2 regions of the Salipaludibacillus sp. HK11 genome follow, and region 2 is predicted to be linked to the other one. Evidence: predicted binding sites of a transcription regulator. Region 2 holds the regulator's gene; the other holds the start of a gene.
What was found. Region 2 encodes LexA, which represses DNA repair genes until DNA is damaged. Its sites were predicted from a motif close to CGAACATATGTTCG; they were not measured.

Region 1 (4,224 bases), 290 kb from region 2:
TGTAATACAACTGAAACTTTCCCTTTCCATGCTGAATTAGTTACAAACCAGTTGTACACTTCCCACCAAATGCTAGAAACATGATAACCACGCTTCCAGCCTTGAAGTTGTTGCGTTAACTGAGAGAGTGTTTGCTGTGGATTCGTAATAAACGTTTGTTCTTCTTGTTCTTCACTCACTTCTAGTGGAGAGCCAGATGCAACTTCGATAGACATCTTTGGAAACAAATCTTGAATATGATGTAACATCATGGATGGCTGTTGGCTTCGGCCTTCCTCATCTGCTAGAGGGTAAGTAAAATAGAGTTTCTCTTGTGGAATCGATTGAGCCATATACATCAAAAAGGATTCATTCAAAAGCTGTCTTTCCGCACCTGGAGCTAAATGTAACCCTTGCTTTTCAAGATGTGCTCGCTCTTCTTCCGAAACGAGACTTCCTTCATCTGGCTTAGCTGGAATCACGCCGTCATTGACACCCATGATAAATGCACAACGGACTTGGGATACACGAGACGTTTCCATATCAGCAATCACCACTTGATCAAATGCTGGAGGAATAATTGAAAAGGACAAGCTTTCCAATCCTGTTTCAATCATTTTCATAAATAACTCAAAACTAATCTTTTCGTCTCCACTAATTTCAACGATTTGATCGATCAAATGAATAATTTGAGACCATAGTTGATCATGCTCTCGCGCTTCTCGTAAATCATCGAGCTTAACCGCTTCATCTCGCAAAACTTCGAGTTTATCAGCTGCTTGTACGTCTTCCAATAGTTGGTATAGGGTTCGACAATAGTCACGTACCGTTTTTGACTTCTTCACGCTTGCTTGAAAATTAATTAGTGGCTGCATTAATAAATCTCGCAACTCATTTATTTGCTTTTCATATGACTGTTCAGCATTAGTTTGATCGATATTACTATCAGCTGTGGTCGCCATCCGCCTATAAGTCCAAGGTTTCTCAGAATACCATCTTTTCCCTCTTATTCCGTATGAAAGGACATAATTTTCTAGTTGATCGACTTTCTCACGAGTATTTTCTCCATTCATAGGAAAGAGAAGTTCTGTTTTTAACGTTCGAAATACAGCTTCATATTGCCAGTGGCGCTGAATAACTTCCAAGGAAGAACGAATAAATTCAACTAGAGGATGATTAAGTGCAGACCTTTTTTGATCAGTGAAAAAAGGAATTTTTTCAGTTTGAAAAATTGTTTCGAAATAGTCGCTATATTCTCCAACATTCCTTAACAAAATTGCAATTTCTCCATAACGGTATCCTTGGTCCCTCACTAATGAAATAATTTCGCGCGCAACCCTTTCGACTTCGCCTCGCCTATGCACGGAACTGATGACACGGACTCCCTCATGATTATTTGAAGGTTTCGCAGGTCTTTGATTTTGATTTTTCTCTAAATACATCAACCCACTCGACTTAAATCGTTTCGATTCGTCAAGTATCGTCGTTGATATTTCTGGCAAATCAAACTCTTCACATAAGTCGTACAGCTGTTTATATGTGTTCCCCGTCTCATAAAACAAATCAAGTGGATGAAGGTCTTCAACTGTTGCAACAGGCTGATCCAATGTCAGAGCAATGTTCACATCTTTCACCGTAATAAATAAGGAACGAAGGACATTTAACTCAATTGGAGTAAAACTATGAAATCCATCTACATACACAATCGCCTGTTTTAATTTGGTTGATTCATAAATTTTATCGGCCAATAGTTGCAGGTAATCTTCAGACGCAATATATTTATCAGCAATTTCTATTTCCACTTGCGACAAAATTAAATACATATCATGGAGCTTATCTTTTATCGTCCGTTGTTCAGCAGAGTCGTCTTGATTCGATTCCTGTAGTCTCTCAATCTCTGTCTTTAAAACATCAGAATCTATATCGTAACGCTTGAACTCTGTTATCATTTGCTCTAATTGTTCAACAAAACCTTGACTTGTGGCAACTTTTTGAAATAATTGAAACTGTTGTTTTTTTCGTTCAACTATTTTTCTTAACAACATATGAATTCCTGTTTTTTCGATATGGTTACGGGTAGTTCCACCTACTTCTTGAAGAATTCTTAAAGCAAGTCTTGAAAAACTTAATACTTGCGTCCGAGTAATCCCCTTGCCCATCCTTTTGACGAGATTTTTCTCAGCTTGAAAGGTCATTTGTTCTGGTACTAGGTAAATAATTGGATCCCCAGTCGGATTTTCGTTCATTTTATCAATCATTTCTGTCTGCATTTTTGTCGTTTTACCAGAGCCAGAACGTCCTAAATAGAAACTAATCGCCATACCAATCACCCCTCCTATCATTATTCAGTACACAATCATACGTTCGCTCTATTATTGTATCAAAAATCTAGTTTTCACAATAGTGTTCCAATAAATAATTCAGATTATATATTAATTGATCATGTTATAATCAATAGGACTATCATACAAAAGACAAAGTTACATAATTAAAGTAGCTACACTTAACGTTTAAACGGAGTGAGTTCAAAATGAATTTGAAAACTAAGTTACGCAAAAACACCTTAATTGGAAGTCGCATTTTAAAAACAGGAATTGCTGTTTTTATAACATCAATGATCTGCTTAGCATTCGACCTCCCTGCCATATTCGCTGTCATTACGGCAATCGTCACGATTGAACCGACGACCCATGACTCGATCAGAAAGGGACTTGTGCGTTTTCCTGCATCAGCAATAGGAGCTGCACTTGCAGCTGGATCGGTTTATTTCTTAGGTGAAAGTCCGCTGACCTATACAATTGCAGCCACTTGTACCATTATACTTTGTCAAAAGTTTAAATTATACGAAGGTACGCTAGTGGCTACATTAACATCCGTTGCTATGATTCCTGATTTACAAAATTATTTATTACTTTCTTTTCTGATCCGATTAGGAACAACTTCGATCGGTATTACCGTTTCTACGTTAGTAAATGTCCTTATTTTACCTGCAGACTACTTGGACAATATCGAGCTAAGGAACCAACAACACATCGAACAAATTAAAAAAACACTGAACGAATCTTTTCAGCGTCTTACATCTATCCGTGACCATCATTATAAGAACATGGGAACTTATGAGAATTTGAAACGGAACATCGCTACGACAGATCAACTTCTCCAATTTCAACGAAAAGAACTTCGGTATCACCGCTTTAAGATAAAAAAATATCGGCGTTTTTCAATAGAAAAACAAACGACTCAATTTCTTCATAGAGCCGTCTTACATTTTGGTAACCTTCAATATTTACCGAAAAACCTCTCATTTACTGAATATGAACAAATCTTATTGAAAAGGGCTGAAAGCGAATTTGGATTATTGCTTACTCATCTAGACTTACCTATTCGAGATAGTTATTTTCAGTTTATTGATGAATTAAACAACCATCTGCGCTATGAATTTTCTCGTTCAAGGCCCTCCGCGGTCCACAACCAAGTTGAGTACGATCATCAATTAAGTGGAAAGGTTATTTTATTCTATGAATTATTAGCAATCCACGATTTGTTAGAAGATCTCCATCATCATGTCATAGCTAAGTCAGTTCATAATTGACATATTACTTCATGTAAGAATAAAGGAATGGTCATTTTTCTCAACCATTCCTTCTACTTTATTGAAAATTAATCATCATCTTCGTTTTCTTCTTAAATATCTCCTCAACATTGACCATACCTTTATCATAAGAAGTACTTTGGGGATTCTAAATCGCATTGCACATCACTCCAAGCATGCATATATTATAGTTACAACTCCGCTGATAATGCCATTTCATTTAATAGTCTCATCTAAATTCATTAAACTTATAACAGAACAATTTTAAGTTTCTTTATCTGAAAGGAAATCTAAATCAATATTTTTCTTCTTTTTTAATATCTTTTTTATTATCAATGGAACTAAAAAAGCAACGACAAACATCGTACCGGTAATAATAAACATTAGTGGACTTAATTCTACAAAAGATGCCCCCAAAAAGTTAAAGGCTAAAGTTCCAGGAATTATACCGATCATCGTAGCAAAAATATATTTCTTAAAACTAATTCTCGAGAGCGCTGATAAGTAGCTAACTAAATCAAAATTAATCACCGGAATTACTCGCAAGGCGAAAACATAGAAAAATCCCTTCTCTTCGATTTTTTTTTGAATGGTTTCGCCTCTTCCCGTCCATTTTTTTCGTCTAATATTTCTCCCTAAATAACGCACGGCAA
Region 2 (4,224 bases):
GCTTTCGATATTGAATAACCGAAACCTCTTAACATGGCCGCTATTTCATGAAACGTCAGCCCGTTACCTCTAAGTTTAACAATTTCATCAATTGGAACTTCTAATCGCTTTCTCCCCCCAGCATTGTCTGACTGTGCTAAATTTTTATGGGGATAGAACCCTGCCTCTACAGCCCTTTTCATGCCTCTTTTTATTTTCGCATTATGAAGTTTTCTTTGGTGTTCTTCGACGATCGCGACAATATCTAAGATCATTGTATCCGTTTCAGAAAGAATGAGTTCTCCATCATCTTTCAAAGAATAAATCGAAACATTCAGCTTATTTAACTGATGAATCAGAGCAATTTTGGCGTTACCTCTTCCTAGTCTTGTTTCATCTTGTACAAGTAGCATACTTGCCTCTTCTTCTTTTAAACGATCCAATACAGACAGCATTCCATCACGGTCTACTTCATAACCACTTGCCCGTTCTTCAATGACATCAATCACTTGGATATCCCATTTTTCAGCTGCAGAAGTAAGCTCCTCTTTCTGTCGAACAATCGATGACTCCTGTGATTCTTTTTCCGTACTTACTCTTACATAAATAATCCCCTTCAATCTTTTGCAACACCTTTCATCTCCACCGGAACCTTTAACGTCTGCCCTGGGTAAATTGCTTCATCATCTAATTTATTTTCATCTTTTATCCAAAGAATTGCTTCTTCAATCGTCAATCCCATCTCGTTCGTAGCACTGCTTGCAATCGTCCATAATGATTCACCCTGTGAGACCGTCCATTGGGACGACATATAATAATCTGACTCTTGTTCTCTGTCAGAGAAGTGAGTCCACGAAAATAATACAACTGATAATAGCAAAATAAGAATAGACCCGTCTAATTTTTTACGTAAAATACGATTCATTTCATCATCACCTCAAATAAGAATGTTTGTTCCCTTACCACTATACTTAGAACGAGTGTTCGTGTCAAGAGAAATGATAAGAACGTTCGTTTGCGCAACTCGTGTTCTCATGGTATAATGTTCCTGTACTCTATATATGATCTTAGTCATGCCTATGTTGGACAAGCGTTTAATAGAACAACGATAAAGTATAAAAATCTTTTAAAGAGGTGTTTCATATGTCAAAAATATCATCCCGTCAGCAATCAATCTTGGAATTTATTAAATCAGAAGTGAAAGCTAAGGGATATCCACCTTCTGTCCGAGAAATTGGTGTAGCCGTTGGACTTGCTTCAAGTTCAACTGTACATGGTCACCTTTCAAGGTTAGAAAAAAAAGGTTACATTCGCCGTGACCCTACAAAGCCGCGTGCTATCGAGGTTATTGGATTAGAAAACAAATCAGATACAATATCTGAAACGCCGTATTTACACATACCCGTCATCGGTAAAGTTACCGCGGGGCAACCAATTACAGCAATTGAAAATGTCGAAGAATACTTGCCTTTACCTGCAAGTTTTGTTCAAGACGAGCAATCTTTTATTCTTGAAATTTCAGGAGATTCTATGATTGAGGCTGGAATTTTTGATGGCGATTATGTCGTCGTTAAGCAGCAAAATTCTGCAAACAATGGGGATATTGTCGTTGCAATGACAGACGAAGATGAAGCTACAGTGAAGCGTTTCTTCAAAGAGGAAGATCACATTAGACTCCAACCTGAAAACTCTACACTAGACCCGATCATCTTGACGAACGTACATATTTTAGGAAGAGTGATCGGTGTTTTCCGTTCAATTCACTAGTTATTTAAAAGCGGGCTTATGCCCGTTTTTCTTTTTTGTTCTAAATAAGAACAAACGTTCTTGTGTTTCTTTTCTTTTTTCGGTATTCTAAAGAGAAGGAGGAATACACCAATGAAAAAAGTCATTTTCTTAGTTGATATGCAATCGTTTTTTGCATCCGTTGAAAAGGCAAAACACTACCAAGATTTGAATCGTCCTTTAGTTGTATCAGGTGACCCCACGCGGCGCTCCGGTGTTATCTTAGCTGCCTGTCCACTCGCAAAGACATATGGTATAAAAAATGGAGAACGACTATGGGAAGCGGAACAAAAGTGTCCGGACTTAGTTACCGTTCCACCTCATATGCAAGAATATATCGATAACTCTATCACAATTACTGATATTTTGGAGAGTTTCACTGATTTGGTCGAACCTTATAGCATCGACGAGCAGTTCATGGATATCACGCACTCCCAAAAACTCTTCGGCACTCCTTATGAGATTGCCGAACATGTTCAACATGAAATTTATTCCAAATTGAAAGTCGTTGCTCGAGTCGGAATTGGTGAAAACAAAGTGCTCGCTAAAATGGCATGCGATAACTTCTCCAAAAAAAATCAGAACGGTATTTTTTGGTTAAAAAAAGAAAACATCCAAGAAACGCTCTGGCCTCTGCCTATTGAAAAATTGTTTCGAGCTGGCGGAAAAATGTCGCAACATTTGCGAAGAAGAGCGATTCGAACAATTGGTGAATTGGCTCAAACCGATGTCAATAAAATCAAAAAGCTATGGGGCATTCATGGCCAAGTACTTTGGATGAATGCCCATGGTGTCGATTACTCTCCTATTTCTCTCTCATCGACAAATAGTCAAAAAGGAATTGGTAACGGCATGACACTGCCGCGCGATTACAGTGAAAAAAAAGAAATCAAAGTCGTATTATTAGAACTATGTGAAGAGGTTTGTCGAAGAACACGTATGGCTGGAGTGATGGCCGAAACAGTCTCGTTAAGTTTATCCGGGGCAAATTACGACCTCCCTACTGGATTTCATCGCCAACAAAAAATGCCAGAACCAACAAATATGACGATGGAAGTCTTCCGCCATGCTTGTGAATTACTTGAAACCTTTTGGGATCAACAACCTATTCGTCGTTTGCATGTCTCACTTACTAATTTAACGAGTGATCAATCAATCCAATTAAATTTGTTTCAACAAGATCGTTCTCAATCAATCAACTTAGGCTATACAACCGATGAAATTACGAACAAGTATGGGAAAACCGCGGTAATGCGCGCAACATCCTTATTACCTGCTAGTCAGGTATTAGAACGCTCTGCGAAAATTGGAGGCCATTACAAATGAGCGATTATTTAAAACGGGGAAATCTCATGTGGGAAGGAAGTAGGATGATGCTGCCCGAACACATCCAAGCGTTGCGTAACCGAAAAAAAAGCAAAAAACAAGATCCTCGACCTTCACTTGAGGAAGATGATTTGACAGAGTTTAGTTTGATTGCCACCGATTCGCTTAACCATATGCTACATGTGACCGTCGTCTACTGGAGAGACGGGTTTGATCAAGAGATAACCGGCGTGATTGACCACATGGATCACCACTTGAAACGATTAAAAATAAACGGTCAGTGGATTCATGTAAGAGAACTGAAAAAAATCGAAAAGTTATCATGATTGCAATAAAGTATAAATTCTGCTTTTTTCGAAAAACTACCACTATATGTAAAAATATAAAAACATAGTGGGAGGAAATTCAATGAATGAAGAAGCTGGACACTCAAAAAATGAAACCGAAGAAACGATGACAAATCGACAGGGCCACCCTGTCACGGACAACCAGAATTTACGATCGATCGGTAATCGGGGTCCAACAACCTTGGAAAATTACGATTTGCTTGAAAAAATTAGTCACTTTGACCGTGAACGAATTCCAGAAAGAGTCGTCCATGCTAGAGGAGCCGGTGCCCACGGATACTTCGAGGCTTACGGAACAGTTGGGGACGAACCTATTTCCAAGTATACAAGAGCCAATCTTTTTCAAGAAAAAGGAAAGCGAACACCTGTTTTTGTTCGCTTTTCAACTGTTACACATGGCACTGCTTCACCCGAAACATTGAGAGATCCTAGAGGATTTGCAGTGAAATTCTATACAGATGAGGGTAACTGGGACTTAGTCGGAAACAATTTAAAAATCTTTTTTATCAGAGATGCACTCAAATTTCCGGATCTTATTCACGCCTTCAAGCCTGATCCAGTCACAAATGTTCAGGATGGAGAGCGAATTTTTGATTTTATTTCGCAGTCTCCTGAAGCGACACATATGATTACGTTTCTTTTCTCACCATGGGGGATTCCAGCTAACTACCGCTCCATGCAAGGGTCAGGGGTTAACACGTATAAATGGGTCAACAAAGAAGGTAAAGGAGTATTAATTAAATATCATTGGGAACCAAAACATCCAATAAAAAATTTAACTCAAGAA

Region 1: a site for LexA is predicted at 2,333-2,346, ahead of addB (helicase-exonuclease AddAB subunit AddB). Genes of this name have one in related genera too.

Annotation. Positions count from the first base shown of each region.
Region 1 is NZ_CP181045.1:1,165,200-1,169,423, reverse strand. Features, by position in the region: gene addB (helicase-exonuclease AddAB subunit AddB) at 1-2,300, opposite strand, end outside; gene ACM26V_RS05885 (FUSC family protein) at 2,510-3,571, shown strand; gene ACM26V_RS05880 (TVP38/TMEM64 family protein) at 3,836-4,224, opposite strand, start outside.
Region 2 is NZ_CP181045.1:1,453,195-1,457,418, forward strand. Features, by position in the region: gene ACM26V_RS07190 (recombinase family protein) at 1-599, opposite strand, end outside; gene ACM26V_RS07195 (LysM peptidoglycan-binding domain-containing protein) at 596-904, opposite strand; gene lexA (transcriptional repressor LexA) at 1,123-1,746, shown strand; gene ACM26V_RS07205 (DNA polymerase IV) at 1,858-3,090, shown strand; gene ACM26V_RS07210 (YolD-like family protein) at 3,087-3,416, shown strand; gene ACM26V_RS07215 (catalase) at 3,499-4,224, shown strand, end outside.